2 regions of the Actinokineospora sp. UTMC 2448 genome follow, and region 2 is predicted to be linked to the other one. Evidence: riboswitches for the same ligand, from Rfam matches in the RefSeq annotation. Region 2 holds a riboswitch; the other holds the start of a gene.
What was found. A riboswitch is a leader RNA that binds a small molecule or an ion and turns the genes downstream of it on or off. The one in region 2 is predicted to bind thiamine pyrophosphate.

Region 1 (8,339 bases), 330 kb from region 2:
TTCGAGGGCATGGAGCACGGGGTCACCCCGCAGGACGGGCTGGCCGACCCGGCCACCGCGTCCCGCGAGCTCGTCGAGCTGATGCGCAAGGACAGCACCATCACCATCGACGGCACCGCGCGCGTCGCGGACCGGCCGGTGTACCAGCTGGTGCTGACGCCCAAGCCCACCGAGCGCACGCTGCTGCGCGAGGTCAGGGTCTCCGTCGACGAGGCCACCCGGCTGCCGCTGCGGCTGGAGGTGCTGGCCAACGGCCAGGCCGAGCCCGCGCTCAGCGTCGGGTTCTCCGACTTCGACACGGGCGCGCAGGACCCGGCCCTGTTCCGCTTCACCCCGCCCGCCGGGGCGACGGTGACCGACGGCGCGCAGGGGTCCAAGCACGTCGAGGGCAACGCGCTGCTGGAGGACCTCGACCTCGAGGTCGTCGGCGAGGGCTGGGACACGGTCCTGGTGGGCAAGGTGCCCACCCAGATCATGTCCACGCCGGTCCCGTCGGAGAACGGCGATGAGACCGACCCGATGGCCCTGCTGAGCCAGTTCGGCAGCGAGGTGACCGGGGAGTTCGGCACCGGGTACGCGATCACGACCAAGGTCGGCACCGCCCTGGTGACCACCGACGGCCGGGTCGCCCTGGGCGCCGTGCCGCAGCAGGTCCTGGCCGAAGCGCTGGCGACGAAGTGACCGGGGGGTCGACGATGGTCGCGGCCGCGCGCACACGGGGGTTGCGCAAGGTGTACCGGGGGACAGTGGCTGTCGACCACGTCGACCTCGAGGTCCCCACCGGGTCCGTGATGGGGATGCTCGGGCCGAACGGCTCGGGCAAGACCACCACGATCCGCATGCTGCTCGGCCTCGTCGAGCCCACGGCGGGCGAGGTCGAGCTGCTGGGGCACCGGCTGCCGGACGGCCTGCCCCGGGCGCTGCCCGAGGTGGGGGCGCTGGTGGAGGGACCGGGGTTCCACCCGTTCCTGTCGGGGCGGGAGAACCTGCTGCGGATGGGTGCCGCCGAGCCCGCGCTGGCCACCCAGGCGATCCCGGCAGCGGTGTCCGAGGCATTGGAGCGGGTCGGCCTCGCGGGGGCGGCCGACCGCCGGTTCAAGGCCTACTCGCTGGGCATGAAGCAGCGCCTCGGCCTGGCCGCTGCCCTGCTGGCCCCACGCCGGTTCGTCATCCTCGACGAGCCGACCAACGGCCTCGACCCGGCGGGCACCCGCGACGTCCGCGCCGTCATCGCCGACCTCCACGCGGCGGGCACGACGGTGCTGGTGTCCTCGCACCTGCTCGCCGAGGTGGAGGCCACCTGCACCCACGTGGCCGTCCTGCACCAGGGCACGGTCGTGGCCCAGGGCGACCTGACCACCCTGCTGGACGCCGACAGCGCGGGCCTGCTGGTGTCCACTCCAGACGTCACCCACGCCGTGGACGCGCTGCGCGACAACCGCATCCCGGCCCGCGCCGTGCCGAACGGCATCCTCGCCGACCTCACCACCACAACCGCCCCGGCAGTGGTGGAGACCCTGGTGCGCGCAGGCGTCCCCGTCCACGAGGTCCGCAGGCAGCGCACCGGCCTGGAGGACCTCTTCGCCCGCCTGACCGAACCCAGCCCCACCGACTCCCTGGACGCCGAACTGGCCATGATCGGAGACGCACGATGACCGCCATGGCCAAGCCACCACCACACACCCAGCCCCCCACCACCCAACCCCTGCGCCCCGAACCGCCCACCACACCGCACAGGCCCCACCCCCCGGCCCACCTCGACCGACCACCATCCGAACCGATGTCCCCCGGATTCGCCAAGACCCCGATCAAGCAGCCGCCGCGCTCCGAACCGCGCCGGATGCTCCGCACCCCGGTCGACTGCGGTCTAACCGCAGCCGTGCCGGGGACCGCGGGCACCGCGGGCACCGCAGGCACCGCCACCGAACCGGCCACGACCGAAGGCCCGCGATGACCACCATCGCCACACCACTGCCACGCACCAAAGCCCCCATCGCGCGGCTGCTCCGCTCCGAGCTGCGGATGATGGTGCGCAGGCCGCGCACCCTGGTCGGCCTCGGACTGCCAGCGGCCATACCGGGGACTGCGAGCACCGCCACCGAATCGGCCGCGACCGGAGGCCCGCGATGACCACCATCGCCACACCACTGCCCCGCACCAAAGCCCCCGTCGCACGCCTACTCCACTCCGAGCAGCGCCGGACGCTGCGCACACCACGCAACCTGGTCAGCCTCGGTCTACCGGCGGCCATACCGGGAACCGCGGACACCGCCACCGAACCGGCCGCGACCGGAGGCCCGCGATGACCCCCATGGCCATACCGCTGCCACGCACCAAAGCCCCCATCGCGCGGCTGCTCCGCTCCGAGCTGCGGATGATGCTGCGCAGGCCGCGCACGCTGGTCGGTCTCGGTTTGCTGGCGGCTGTGCCGGTGATCGCGGGCATCGCCATCCGCATCGCCGCGGATGGGGATGGGCCGGTCGGGGAGGGGCTGTCGACGCTGGTGGCGGGGAACGGGCTGATGCTGCCGATCTTCTCCCTGCTCGCGGCGTTGACCATGCTGCTGCCGTTGGTGGGCGCCACCCTCGCCGCCGACGCGCTGGCGGGGGAGTCGACCAACGGGACGTTGCGCTCGTTGCTGGTGGCGCCGGTGAGCAGGCCCCGCCTGCTGGCGATCAAGGCGTTCGGGATCGCCACGGTGACCCTGCTGGCGTGCCTCCTGATGGCCGCCACCGGCACGATCACCGGGATCATCCTGCTCGGCGGCGACGGCATGCTGACCGTCTCCGCCACCCGCCTCCCCTTCGCCGACGGCCTGGGGCGCGTCCTGCTGACCGCGCTCCTGGTCGCCATCCAGATCTGGGGCGTCGCCGCGGTCGGCCTGGCCGTCTCGGCCTGGACGGACCACCCGCTGATCGTCCTCTCGGTGGCCCTCGGCCTCCTGATCGTCTCCGGCGTCCTCAGCGCCATCCCCGCCCTCGACTGGCTGGACCCGGTCCTGATCACCTCCGGCTGGGAATCCATCGGCGAGGTCGCCCGCGACCCCCTCCCCTGGCCCACCCTCACCGAAGGCGTCCTCAGAGCAGGCTGCTACATCCTCATCGGCTACTCCGTGGCCCTCTCCCGCATGCTCACCCGGGACGGCTGAGCGGACTTCCGGCCGCGGTCCGCCTCAGGCGGGCGGCGGCTCGGGGCGAGGCTGGAGATCGTGAGGCTCGTCGGCCGCGGCGCTCCGATCGCGGCAGGTCGGTGTCGGGAGAGCGGGGGCGTCGGGTGTTCGTGCGGTCAGGGGCCGATGATCGCCACTCCCGTCTCGTCCAACGCCAGAGTCACCTCGTCGCCCACGGAAGGGGCGTTGGTCACCTCGGCCACGGCGTCCACCGCCCGGCCCGCGTCCACGACCAGACGGACGTGGTCGTGGCGGTGGACGCGGCCGGTCACCTTGCCTGCGACACCAGCGGGGGCCGGGCGCAGGGCGGCGGGGCGGAGGCCCACGTGGACGGCACCATCCGGGGCGGACAGGGGGATGGCGCCGAACTCGCACGTCAGCACGCCGTTCGCCACCCTTCCGGGGAGGAAGGTCGTGCAGCCCAGGAAGCGGGCGGTCTCCTCGTCCACCGGGCGCCGCCAGACCTCCGCGGGGTCGCCGGTCTGGTTGACGCGGCCCGCGTTCATCACCGCGACCCGGTCGGCGAGGGTGAAGGCCTCGTCGTGGTCGTGGGTGACGACCATGGCGGTGGTCCCGGCGGCGCGCAGGAGGGTGGCGAGGTCCATGGCCAGTTGCTCGCGCATGGCCCTGTCCAAAGCGGACAGTGGCTCGTCCAGCAGCAGCAGGCGGGGACGCGGGGCCAGCGCACGGGCCAGAGCGACGCGCTGCTGTTCACCCCCGGACAGTGACGTCACGCGCCGGGACTCGTAGCCCGCCAACCCGACCAACGTCAACAACTCGGCCACGCGCTCGGGCGACTTGCGCCCCTGCATCCGCAGGCCGAAGGCCACGTTGCCCGCCACGTCCCGGTGCGGGAACAGCTGGCCGTCCTGGAAGACCAGGCCGAAGCCGCGGCGGTGCACCGGCACGTCCGCCAGGTCCGCGCCATCCCAGCAGACGGTCCCCTCGGCGGGCTCCAGACCCGCGACCGCGCGCAGCAACGTCGACTTGCCGCAGCCGGACGGCCCCAGCAGCGCCAACACCTCGCCGTCGCCGATCGACAGGTCCACATCGGACACCGCGGTGACCGACCCGTACCGCACGGTGAGCCCGGAGACGGACAGCATCAGAACTCCCCCAACTCGCCCGCGCGCAGGCGTTCCACGACCAGGGCCACCGCGACGGTCACCACCATGAGCAGCGTGCACGCGGCGTACGCCATCTGCGAGTTCAGCTCCCCCGGCCGCGACACCAGCCGCCCGATGACGACCGGGAGGGTCGCGGTGTCGGGACGGGCCAGGAAGCTGGTCGCGCCGAACTCGCCCAGCGCGACGACGTACCCGAACCCCGCGGCGGCCAGCAGGGAGCGGCCCGCCAGCGGCAGGTCGACCTCCCGCCACACCCGCCACGGGCCCGCGCCCAGCGTCGCCGCCGCCTGGCGCAGCCGCTCGTCGATCGACCTCAGCACCGGCAGGACGAGCCGGATCACCAACGGTGTCACGACAAGCGCCTGCGCCAGCGGCACGAGCGCCGCCGAGGTGCGCAGGTCGCCGGGCAGCGCGTCCAGCGTGATCAGGTAGCCGAACCCGACCGTCACCGCCGACACCCCCAGCGGCAGCATCAGCGCGGTGTCCAGCGCGTCGATGAACCGCGCCCGACGCAGCGACACCAGCGCCACCGCCGCGCTCACCCCGAGGACCAGCGCCAGCACGGTCGCGTCCGTCGCCGTGCGCAGCGAGTTGGCCGCGGCCTCCCACCCGGTGACCGACAGCGACCCCGCGTGCCCGGTGCCCGACAGCGCCCTGTACCCGGCGAAACCACCGTCGACGGACCGCGCCACCAGGGACGCGATCGGCACGACCAACAGCGCCACCACCGCGTACGCGGCCCCGACGACCCACCACTCACCGCCGACCGGACGCCGCGCGCTCTCCACCCGCGCGCGCAGCTTCAGCGCGGCCTCGCGCCTGCGCCGTGCCCGCGCGCCCAGGACCAGCACCACGACCACCGCGGTGACCTGCACCAACGACAGCGCGCTCGCGCCCGAGAGGTCCAGCAGCTCGACCGTGCGCAGGTAGATCTCGGTCTCCAGCGTCCGGAACCGCGCCCCGCCCAGCAGCAGGACCACGCCGAAGCTGGTCGCGCAGAACAGGAACACGACCGCGGCCGCCGACCCCAGCGCGGGCGTGAGCGCGGGCAGGGTCACCGCGGTGAACGTCCGCCACCGCGACGCCCCCAGCGAGCGCGCGGCGTCCTCGGCCCGTCGGTCGAGGTGCGCCCACAGCCCGCCGACCGTGCGGGCGACGACCGCGACGTTGAAGAACGCGTTGGCCAGCACGATCGGCAGCACCCCGCCGCCGAGCAGGCCGCGGAAGGCCAGCCCGACCACGACCGTGGGCAGCACGAACGGCACCAGCACCAGCGCGCGGACCACCGCCATGCCCGGCAGGGCGACCCTGGCCAGCAGGAACGCCACCGGCAGACCGGCGACCACCGCGACCAGCGTCGCCGCGGCCGCCTGCCCGAGGGTGAACGCCACGATCCGCCAGGTGCTGGGATCGGCGAGCACGTCGAGCGCGGCGGCGTCCAAGCCGAGCCGGACGATCGCGCCCACCGGCCAGGCGAAGAACACCGCCAGGAACGCCAGCGGCAGCAGGCCCAGCAGGGCCGGGCTCAGCCCTGGACGGCCGCGCGCCACTGCTCGATCCACCGCTCCCGGTTCGCCTGGATCTCGGCCGCGGGCAGCGTTGCCGGGTTCTCCGGCAGCGGCGCGGCCTTCGCCCACGCCTCGGGCAGTTCGACGCCCTCGCGCGCCGGGTAGACGTACATCATCTCCGGGACGGTCCGCTGGAACTCCGGGGACAGCAGCAGGTCGACCACCTTGCCCGCGTCCTCGGGGTTCTTGGCGTTGGCGAGCACGCCCGCGTACTCGACCTGGCGGAAGCAGGTGTCCAGCACGGCCCGCGTGCGCGGCTCGCCGTCCTCGCCGATCTCCGCCGACGGCGAGGACGCGTAGGACACCACGATCGGGCGCGGCCCCTGGCCCGACGAGCCGGAGAACTCCTGCGTGTAGGCCTCTTCCCAGCCGCTGACGACGAGCACGCCGTTGGCGCGCAGCTTCTCCCAGTACCCGACCCAGCCGTCGCGGAAGCTCGCCACGGTGCCGAGCAGGAACGCCAGGCCGGGCGACGACGTCGCCGGGTCCTCGACGACGAGCAGGTCCTTGTACTTCGGGTCGGCCAGGTCGGCGTAGCCGGTGGGCACGGGAAGGCCGCGGGACTCCAGCGCGGCGACGTCGACGTTGACGCACACGTCGCCCACGTCGACCGCGGTCAACCTGCCGCTGTCATCGACGGCGTAGCGCTGCGGCCCCTCGGCCGCCGCGGGTGAGCGGTACTCGGCGAAGACGCCCTCGTCCAGCGCGCGGGAGGCGAAGGTGGTGTCGACGCCGAAGGCGACGTCGCCCAGCGGGCTGGCCTTGGTGAGCACCAGCTGGTTGGTCAGCGCGCCCGCGTCGCCGCTCTTGCGCACCTCCACGCGGATGCCGGTCTCGGCGGTGAACCTGTCGAACACCGCCGGGTCGTGGGCGAACGAGTCGTGGGTGACCAGCACGACTGTGCGGTCACCCGGCTTGTCGTCTCCGCTGAGCGAGCAACCCGCCAGCAGCAGGGCGAACAGGGCGATCGCCATTCGACGCATGGGACATCCTCCTCGGGGCGTGCGCGCCACGAGGCCCTTCCTGCGCAGGCATGACCCTGATCAGGTGTGACGGTCGAGGGCTCCACGCCCTCCTCTCAGCCCGGCGCTACCGGACTCCCGTGGCAGCGTCGAGCGTACGCCCCGCGATCGGGCCAGGATGGGGGCCATGGCTGAACTGCTGAACGAGACCGAGGTGGGCAAGGCGCTCGGCGTGCTCACCGCGTGGCGCCTCGACGACGGCGCCCTGGTGCGCGAGGTCGAGCTGGAGTCGTTCTCCCAGGCGATCCAGGTGGTCAACCGGGTCGCCGAGATCGCCGAGAACGACAACCACCACCCCGACATCGACATCCGGTGGCGGACCCTGACCTTCCGCTGCACCACGCACTCGGCGAACGGGCTCACCCAGTGCGACGTGAGCCTCGCCCAGGAGATCGACGGGGTGATCGAGGCGATGGGCGGCGCGGGCTGAGCCGCGCCGCCCTCCCGGTCAGCTCCGGAACGGGCCGGTGACCTCGTAGGTGATGCCGCCGCTGCTGCTGCCGGTCGTGCCGCGCTGTGAGGAGAAGTACAGCCGGTTGCCTGCGGGGGTGAACGCCGGGCCGGTGATCTCCGAGCTGGACTGCCCGGTGACCTGCAGGAACGGCGCCACGATGCCGTCCGGGGTGATGATGCAGATCTCCATGTTGCCGCCGTCCTCGGCGACGAACAGGTCGCCGTTGGACGCGCCGGTGACGTTGTCGACGCCGGTGAGCGGGGCCGTCCCGCTGACGAGCGAGTCGTCGTAGGTCAGCGAGATGGTCGAGTTCGTGGCGTTGTACGCCCACACCCGGCCGTCGCCCTTCGTGGTGAACCAGCACGTGCCGTCCGCGTAGTAGCAGCCCTCGCCGCCGTTGAACTTCTTCGCGCCGGAGACCTGGTAGCGGGTCGCGGTCGGGCTGCCGTCGGGGTCGGGGACGTTCGCCCAGGTCACCGAGCCGCTGGTGGCGGTGGAGCCCTTCATGACCTGCAGCGTGCCGCTGGAGAGGTCGCCCCAGGTGTTCGGGCGGAAGCGGTAGAAGCAGCCGTCGCTGACGTCCTCGGTCATGTAGACGTAGCGGTGGTCGGCGTCGACGGCGCACGCCTCGTGCTTGAACCGGCCCATCGCCGGTCGGACGACGGCGGCGTTCACGCCCCACGGGTCGGTCTCGTAGACCCGGCCGGTGGAGACCTCCTCGCAGGACAGCCAGGTGTTCCACGGCGTGGCGCCGCCCGCGCAGTTGACGTTGGTGTTGGACAGCGTGCGGTAGGCCCCGGTGATCTGCCCGGAGGAGTTGAACTTGATCGCGCCGACGCCGCCGGTGCTGGAGACCTCGCTGTTGGACACGTAGATCCACCCGCTGCCGTCGGCGAACACCGCGCCGCCGTCCGGGGCGGGGTGCCAGGTGTAGCTGGTGCCCGCCACCCGCTGCCCGGACCGCGCGACGACCCGGCTGGTGAACCCGGCGGGCAGCCG
Region 2 (8,339 bases):
ACCTCCGGCGGGATCACCGTATAGCCGCTGACGCCCACGGAGTTCTGCACCGTCACCGCGGTCACGGCGGTCATGCCGTGCACGCCGCAGGCGAAGAACGTGCGCAGGTCGGCCTGCAGCCCGGCGCCGCCGCCGGAGTCCGACCCGGCGATCGTGAGCGCCCGCGGCGGGGTCACTTGACCACCGGCAGGTACACCTTGCCGCCCTGGTCGGCGAACTCCTCGGACTTGGCGGCCATGCCCGCCTCGATGGCCTCCGCGGAGTCGAGCCCGTGCTCCTCGGCGTAGCGGCGCACGTCCTGGGTGATCTTCATCGAGCAGAACTTCGGCCCGCACATCGAGCAGAAGTGCGCGGTCTTGGCGGGCTCGGCGGGCAGCGTCTCGTCGTGGAACGAGCGCGCGGTGTCCGGGTCGAGCGAGAGGTTGAACTGGTCGGTCCAGCGGAACTCGAAGCGCGCCTTGGACAGCGCGTCGTCGCGCTCCTGCGCGCGCCGGTGGCCCTTGGCCAGGTCGGCGCTGTGCGCGGCGATCTTGTAGGTGATGACGCCGGTCTTGACGTCATCGCGGTTGGGCAGGCCCAGGTGCTCCTTGGGCGTGACGTAGCACAGCATCGCCGTGCCCAGCCAGCCGATCTGCGCCGCGCCGATGGCCGAGGTGATGTGGTCGTAGCCGGGCGCCACGTCCGTCGCGAGTGGACCGAGGGTGTAGAACGGCGCCTCGCCGCACAGCTCCTCCTCCAGCCGCACGTTCTCGGCGATCTTGTGCATCGGCACGTGCCCGGGTCCCTCGATCATCACCTGGACGTCCTTGGCCCTGGCGATGTGCGTCAGCTCACCGAGGGTGCGCAGCTCGGCGAACTGGGCCTCGTCGTTGGCGTCGGCGATCGAGCCGGGGCGCAGGCCGTCGCCGAGGGAGAAGGTCACGTCGTAGGCGCGCAGGATGTCGCAGAGCTCCTCGAAGTGCGTGTAGAGGAACGACTCCTTGTGGTGGGCCAGGCACCACGCCGCCATGATCGAGCCGCCGCGGGAGACGATGCCGGTGACGCGCCGCGCGGTGAGCGGCACGTACCGCAGCAGCACGCCCGCGTGCACCGTCATGTAGTCGACGCCCTGCTCGCACTGCTCGATCACGGTGTCGCGGTAGACCTCCCAGCTGAGCTTGGCCGGGTCGCCGTTCACCTTCTCCAGCGCCTGGTAGATCGGCACGGTGCCGACCGGCACGGGGGAGTTGCGCATGATCCACTCGCGGGTCTCGTGGATGCGCTTGCCGGTGGACAGGTCCATGATCGTGTCGGCGCCCCAGCGGGTCGCCCACACCATCTTCTCCACCTCCTCCTCGATCGAGGAGGTCACCGCCGAGTTGCCGATGTTGGCGTTGATCTTGACAAGGAACTTCTTGCCGATGATCGCGGGCTCGACCTCGGGGTGGCGGCGGTTGACCGGGATCACCGCCCGGCCGATCGCCACCTCCTGCCGCACGAACTCGGGGTCCATGCCCTCGCGCGCGGCGACGAAGCGCATCTCCTTGGTGATGATCCCGGCCTTGGCGTACGCCAGCTGGGTGACGGCGCCGTTCACCGGCTCACGCTCGGCGATCCAGGACTCGCGCAGCCGCGGGAGTCCGGAGTGGACGTCGATGTGGGCATCGGCGTCGGTGTACGGGCCGGAGGTGTCGTAGAGGTCGAGGTGTTCGCCGTTGGTCAGCTCGACCCGGCGCACGGGGACGCGCAGGCCGTCCACCTCGGTGTAGCGCTTGTGCGAGCCCTCGATGGGCCCGGTGGTGACGGCAGGACGCACGGAACGGTCGTCAAGAGCGGTCACGGGGACGCTGTCCTTCCTACGCCGGCATTACCCGGTCAGGTTCAGCGGTCGGCGACACCGGTGTCGGTCGCCCTCTCAGCCCGCCTTGGCGCGAGCTCCCGCGTTCTGGGTTTTCTCCGAGGCCGACCCTAGCCGGCGGGGGGCGTGGCTGCCAAGTGAGCATTAGGGTTGTCGACCATGGCGCGGCCGTACCCGCCGGGAGCGCGGCTCCTGGCCCGACCCGATGCGGTGCGGCCGTGCGCGGGCTGCGGCGACCCGCTCGGCCGGGGCTACCCGACGTGCGCCACCTGCGCCGATGCCGTCGACGCGTACTGGAAGGCCGACTGGGAGGCCCTGCGCGGCGACGACACCGCCGACCGCGACCTGGCCGCCGACGTGCTCGCCGAGCCAGCCGGGGTGTACCCGTGGACGTGCACCGACTGGGCGCTGCGGCTGATCCCGTGCCCGGCCTGCCGCGCCGAACTCGGCACCGGCGACCCGGGCTGCCTGACCTGCGCCCGCGCCGACCAGTCCCGCTGGGCGTGGGACCACGGCGGCATGCCGGTGGCGATGACGCAGAACGAGCACACCCTGCGGGTGGCCGTCGCCGCACTGCGCGCTGCCGACCGCCACCGCGACACCGTGGTCGCGTTCTGGCGGCTGACGCTGCCGTTCCTGCTCGTCGGCGAGACGTTCACCGCGGCGCAGGCCCGGCGCATCCGCGTCCTGCTGCTGGCCGGGCGGGCCGAGGAACTGGCCGAGTCGCCCGGCTACGCCGCGATGACGGCCCTCCCCGACCTGCCCTGGCGCGCCTAGCCCTCGACGGCGAGCTTGATCCCGAGGCCGACCAGGGCGACCCCGGAGATGCGCTCCAGGACCGTCCGCACCCGGGGCCGCTTCAGGGCGTCCATCACCCGCGTGAGCAGGGCGAGGACGAGCAGGTACCAGATCGTGTCGATGACGACCCAGGCGGCGGCCAGCAGCACCAGCACCCACCGCCCGGCGTCCGGCTCGACGAACTGCGGCAGGAACGACACCGCGAACACGGCGAGCTTCGGGTTGGCGAGGTTCACCACCAGCCCCGACCGGAAGCCGCTCCCGCCCGGCGCCTCCCCCAGCTCCCCGGCACCCCGAGCGAGCAGCGCCTTGATCCCGAACCCAATGAGCACGACCACCCCGGCGATCCGCAACCCCTGGTAGGCGATCTCAGAGGCCACCAACAACACCGACAGCCCCAACGCCGCCGCCAACGCCCACACGGCGACCCCGACCTCCATCCCCACCACGGTCGCCACCGCCGCCTTCCGGCCCCCGCGCACGGACTGTCGCAGCAGCATCGCCGTCCCCACCCCAGGCACCATGGCCAGGGTGAACGACGCGACGAGGAAGGCGACGATGCTGGAACCGGTCATACCCGCAGATGGTGCGTGCGTCGGCCGGTCGGGGGAAAGCGGTTTTCACCGACCCCTCAGAACCACGCCGTCCGCACCGAAACCTCGATGACCTCGGGCGAACCATCGGACTGGAAGAACAGCGTCCAGATCTTCGCGCTCTGCTCGACGTCGCCGTATCCGTAACCGTCATCGCAGGCGTAGTTCATGCGCATCCCGCTGAGCGTGGTCGTCGCGCCGCCCATCATCCCGCAGCGCTGGCCGTCCTCCAGCTCGAGGAACCACGGGTTGCCCGAGGGGGGAGCGTCACCGGGCGGCCCTGACGCATCGGACGTGATGACGATTCTGACCGCGTCGCCGCCCGTGGGGTCCGACAGGCAAAGCGCCTCGTCCGATCCGGCGAAGGGCGACACGTAGCAAGGGTCGAGGACCTGCGAGTCCTCCGTGAAGCACCGGCGGGCCCGGGAGTTCGCCGGGCTGATGCTCGACGAGTGGCAGTCGCCTACCGCCTCCTCGGTGATCCGCCACCGCGCCGTGTCCTCCGGGGCGGACATGGGACTGAGGAGGATGACCTCGGTTGCGCGCAGGGGTTCAGATGACGGGTGCCCGACCACTGCGGTGGAGCAGCCGGAGGCACCGAGCAGGACCATCAGCAGAATCACCACACCGCGCACGCAGGCCCCTTGGTCGTCGGACCTGCTGTGCGTCGTCGGTGAAGCGGTAGGCGTTACCCGTTATCGCCGGGCCTTCGACAGCCTCAGCCCTTGCTTGGGGCGCGCTCGGCCCAGTCCTTGGTGACGATGACGATGACGCCGGGGCTGGCGTTCTCGATGCCTGCGAAGCGGGGTTCCACGCGGATCTTGAAGGCGGCGGCGAGGGCGCGGGCGGCGGCCTCCTCGTCGGTGCCGGGGCGGAAGTACACCGTCGTCTCGTGGAGCCTGCCCTGGTGGTTGCCGACCTCCACGACGTTCCAGCCCGCTGCCCTGAGGTCGGCGGCGGCGCGGTCGGCGAGGCCGCTGATGGTGCTGTTGTTGTAGACCCGGACCTGCATGTCCGGATAGGACGGCCGGTTGTCGGGGGAGCCGGGGGCGCCCGGGCCGCCGGTGGTGCCGGGGCCGCCGCCGGGGGCGGTGGGCACGGCGCTGGGCTCGGTGGTGGCCGTGGGGGGCTGGGTCGCGCCGGTCGTCGGGGGGAGCGGGGTGGTGGTGCCGGGGCCGGAGATCTCCGTGGTGGCGCCGGTCGGCGGGGTGGTGCTGCCCGCGGGCAGGGTGATGCTCGTCTGACCGGCGCTGGGCTCGCCGTTGCCGCCGAGCAGCGTGACGACGCCCAGCACGGTGGCGACCGCCGCCACGCCGAGCAGCGCCAGTCCCGCTATCCGCGCGGGGCGCATCGGTTCGGTGGTCATCGGGGCTCCAATCCCAGCCGTCGGGCGCGTCGGGTGGCTCGTAGCCTGCGCAGCCGCTTGACCAGCATGGGGTCGGCCGCCATGGCCTCCTGCGTCTCGAGGAGGGCGTTGAGCAGCTGGTAGTAGCGGGTGCTGGACAGGCCGAAGGTCTCGCGGATCGCCTTGTCCTTCGCGCCCGCGGCCTTCCACCACTGGCGCTCGAAGGCGAGGAAGGCTCGGTCCCGGTCGCTGAGACCGGGGGCCTCGGCTGGCACTTCGGCGGCGTCCATCTGCTCCTCGCGGGCGACTTCGCTGGCGCGTGCGGTCATTACACCACGTGAGCGGGCCAGGTGATCGTCACGTCCCCCGGCGCGTCCCGGTCATCTCCTTCTACCCTGCGGGTATGACAGTTCACCCGATCCGGATCGTCGGCGAGCCGGTGCTGCACCAGCCCACCAAGCCGGTCGAGGCGTTCGACGCCGAGCTCAAGGCCCTCGTCGACGACATGTTCGAGACCATGGCCGCCGCCAGAGGGGTCGGCCTCGCCGCGAACCAGATCGGGATCGGCCTGCGCGTGTTCGTCTACGACTGCCCCGACGACGAGGGCACCCGCCACTACGGGCACGTGGTCAACCCGGTGCTGACCACCAGTGAGGTCCCCGAGGGCATGCCGGACCCGGAGGACGACCTGGAGGGCTGCCTGTCCGTGCCCGGCGAGGCGTTCCCGACGGGCCGCGCGTCCTGGGCCAAGGTGACCGGGCAGGACGTCGACGGCAACCCGATCGAGGTCGAGGGCACCGGCTTCTTCGCCCGGTGCCTGCAGCACGAGACCGACCACCTCGACGGCCTCCTCTACCTCAACCGCCTGGTCGGCCGGAACTCCCGCGATGCCAAGCGCATGCTCAAGGCCAACAAGTGGGGCACCCCCGGCCTGTCATGGGACCCCGCCACCAGCGACGACCCCTTCGCCTGACCACCCGGATGGTCGCATCATCCGGATGATCTGACCATCCCGATGACGCCGTCATATGACGCGATCATCTGGATGGCCTGATCATATGATCGCATCATCTGGCGCGGTCGATCGGATGATGGCATCATCTGACATGACCGCCCAGATGATGCCGTCATCTGGAATTGACTACGCGCGGCTTTGGGCGTATGCCTCCAGGGCTGCCAGCTGCGCGGGGTCCAGTGACGGGCGGACCCGGTCGCGGGCCGTCGCCAGGTGGGCGGCGGTGACGATCTTGGCGTCCAGGGACTCGCGCATCGCGGTGAGCGCGGCCTCGCGGATCAGGGCGGCGCAGTCGGCGGCCGAGTAGCCCTCCAGCTCCTCGGCGTACGCCGCCAGGTCCACGTCCTCCGCCAGCGGCGTGTTGCGCGCCGTGGCCGCCAGGATCGCCGCGCGCGCCTCGGTGTCCGGCGGCGGGACGTAGATCAGCCGCTCCAGCCGTCCCGGCCGCAGCAGGGCCGGGTCGACCAGCTCGGGCCGGTTGGTCGCGCCCACCACGATTACGTCCCGCAGCGGCTCCACACCGTCCAGTTCGGTCAGCAGGGCCGCCACGACGCGGTCGGCGACGCCGGAGTCCGACGACTGCCCGCGCCGGGGCGCCAGCGCGTCGACCTCGTCGAGGAAGATCAGCGCGGGGGCGGCGTCCGCGGCCCTGCGGAACAGGTCGCGCACCGCCCGCTCGGACTCGCCGACCCACTTGTCCATCAGCTCGGCGCCCTTGACCGCGAGCACGTTCAGCTGGCCCGTGCCCGCCATCGCGCGCAGCAGGAACGTCTTGCCGCCGCCGGGCGGCCCGTACAGCAGCACCCCGCGCGGCGGGGCCACGCCGAGGCGGGCGAAGGAGTCCGGGTAGCGCAGCGGCCACAGGACGGCCTCGGTCAGCGCCTGCTTGGTCTCGGCCATGTCGCCGACGTCGTCCAGGGTGATCCCGCCGGTGTTCAGGCTCGACGACATCGACGTCGGCCGGATCGTCTGCACGGCCCCCATCAGGTCGTCCTGCACCACCCGGGGCTCGTCGGCGTCGCGGTCGCGCAGGGCGGCGCGGATCGCGGCCTCCCGGCGCACGGCGATCAGGTCGGCGGCGACGAAGCCGGGCGTGCGCGCGGCCAGCGCGCCGAAGTCCACATCGGATTCCACCGGCACGTCCCGGAACAGCACACGCAGCAGCTCGGTGCGCCCGCGCGCGTCCGGCAGCGGCACGGACAGCTCGCGGTCGATCAGGTCCGGCCCGCGCAGCCGCCGGTCGACGCCCTCCGGGTGCGCGGTCGTGGCCACCAGCGCCAGCCGGGGGTGCTCGACCGCGGCCCGCAGCGCGTCCAGCACGACCGGCGCGACCGGCGGCTGGTCGGCGGCGGGCAGCAGCGCGTCGACGTCGGTGATCAGCAGCACCGACGGCGTCGCGGCCTGCGCGGCCTCGATCGCCGAGCGCACCCGGGCCGCGGCCGCGTTGGGCTCCAGCACGGCCACCGTCGGCGCGGTCAGCTCCACCACCCGGGCCTCCGCGGCGTCGGCCACCGACCGGACCAGCGTCGCCTTGCCCACACCCTCCGGGCCCGTCACCAGCACCCCGAGCCGGGCCGCCGCGCCCAGCCGCGCCAGCAGCTCCGGCCGGGTGAACGCCAGCTCGAACCACTCGCCGAGGGTCCGCGCTGCCTCCCGGGCGCCCACCAGGTCGGTCAGGGGGACCGGGGTCTCGGTCCGCTCCGGCGCCACCACCTCGGCGTCGATCACCTGCTCGGCGGCGCGCGACACCGGCGCGCTCCCGCCCACGGCCACCGCGGCCCGCTCGCCCGTGCGGGCGCCGTCGCGCCAGCCCACGACCGTCGTCGGGTGGACGGTGACCGCGCCGGTCGGCTCGGTCGCGGTGATCGTGAGCAGCTCGTTGGTCCAGGTCATCCCGATGGCGCGGGACAGCTTGCCGCGCACGGCGCCGACGTCCGCGCCCGGCGGCGGGGCCAGGTCCTGCGGCAGCAGCGACACCGCGTCGCCGACGGTGAGGACCTTGCCCATCAGCGCCGACCGCACCGTCTCCGGGGACAGCGCCGTGCCCGCCAGCCGCGACCCCGCGACCGTGACCGAGCGCGCGGGCGCGACCTCGACCGGCGCGACGACGACCTCGCCGCCCTCGGTGACGCCCACGTTGGACATGGTGATGTCATCGAGCAGGACAACCCCGGTCGGACCGTCCACACCGGCCTCGGCGGCGAGGGCGGCGCTGACCCGGGCGCCGGTCAGCCGCACCCCGTCCCACGGCCGCAGGCCCAGCGCGTCGAGCACTTCCGGGTGCAGCCGGACGACACCGCGCCTGCTGTCGAGAGCGGACGGGGACAACCGGACGGTCAGGGTGATCTGAGGGCTCACGCGCCCAGGCTATTGCTCCCGCGAGCGCTGCGTCCGGCGAAGTCCCGTACGCCGCCACGACCGGGCCATCGGCGCGCGCGCCTCGCGCAGCCGCTCGCCGCGCCTGCCGACCGCGCGCCGGGCCGCGCCCGCGACCTTGCCGAACCCCGGCGGCCGCAGCCCCAGGCGTCGACCGTGGGCGCGGCGAATCGCCCGGCGCTCGCGCGGCGGGACGTCCCACGCCTCCGGGTGCTTGGCCAGCCAGTGCTTGCGGCGCACCGCGTACGGGATGTGCAGCAGGTACAGCACCAGCGCGACCGACAGCGCCAGCCACGGGTAGGTGATCACCGCGGCCGCCAGCAGGCCGACACCGACCAGCAGCGGCGCGACGGCGCGCGCGGGTACCCGCACGGT

Region 1: linked by a shared signal. The riboswitch ahead of Actkin_RS03850 (thiamine ABC transporter substrate-binding protein) and the one ahead of thiC (phosphomethylpyrimidine synthase ThiC) in region 2 are both predicted to bind thiamine pyrophosphate.

What each region holds. Positions count from the first base shown of each region.
Region 1 is NZ_CP031087.1:784,407-792,745, reverse strand. It holds gene Actkin_RS03880 (LolA family protein) at 1-681, shown strand, start outside; gene Actkin_RS03875 (ABC transporter ATP-binding protein) at 696-1,655, shown strand; gene Actkin_RS03870 (hypothetical protein) at 1,781-1,954, shown strand; gene Actkin_RS03865 (ABC transporter permease) at 2,312-3,148, shown strand; gene Actkin_RS03860 (ABC transporter ATP-binding protein) at 3,286-4,275, opposite strand; gene Actkin_RS03855 (ABC transporter permease) at 4,275-5,858, opposite strand; gene Actkin_RS03850 (thiamine ABC transporter substrate-binding protein) at 5,822-6,847, opposite strand; TPP riboswitch at 6,867-6,978, opposite strand; gene Actkin_RS03845 (4a-hydroxytetrahydrobiopterin dehydratase) at 7,014-7,316, shown strand; gene Actkin_RS03840 (alkaline phosphatase PhoX) at 7,335-8,339, opposite strand, start outside.
Region 2 is NZ_CP031087.1:450,976-459,314, forward strand. It holds gene thiD (bifunctional hydroxymethylpyrimidine kinase/phosphomethylpyrimidine kinase) at 1-176, opposite strand, end outside; gene thiC (phosphomethylpyrimidine synthase ThiC) at 173-1,819, opposite strand; TPP riboswitch at 1,816-1,931, opposite strand; gene Actkin_RS02275 (hypothetical protein) at 1,997-2,614, shown strand; gene Actkin_RS02280 (LysE family translocator) at 2,611-3,210, opposite strand; gene Actkin_RS02285 (hypothetical protein) at 3,267-3,863, opposite strand; gene Actkin_RS02290 (LytR C-terminal domain-containing protein) at 3,947-4,594, opposite strand; gene Actkin_RS02295 (DUF3263 domain-containing protein) at 4,591-4,863, opposite strand; gene Actkin_RS02300 (peptide deformylase) at 4,977-5,546, shown strand; gene Actkin_RS02305 (AAA family ATPase) at 5,715-7,946, opposite strand; gene pssA (CDP-diacylglycerol--serine O-phosphatidyltransferase) at 7,956-8,339, opposite strand, start outside.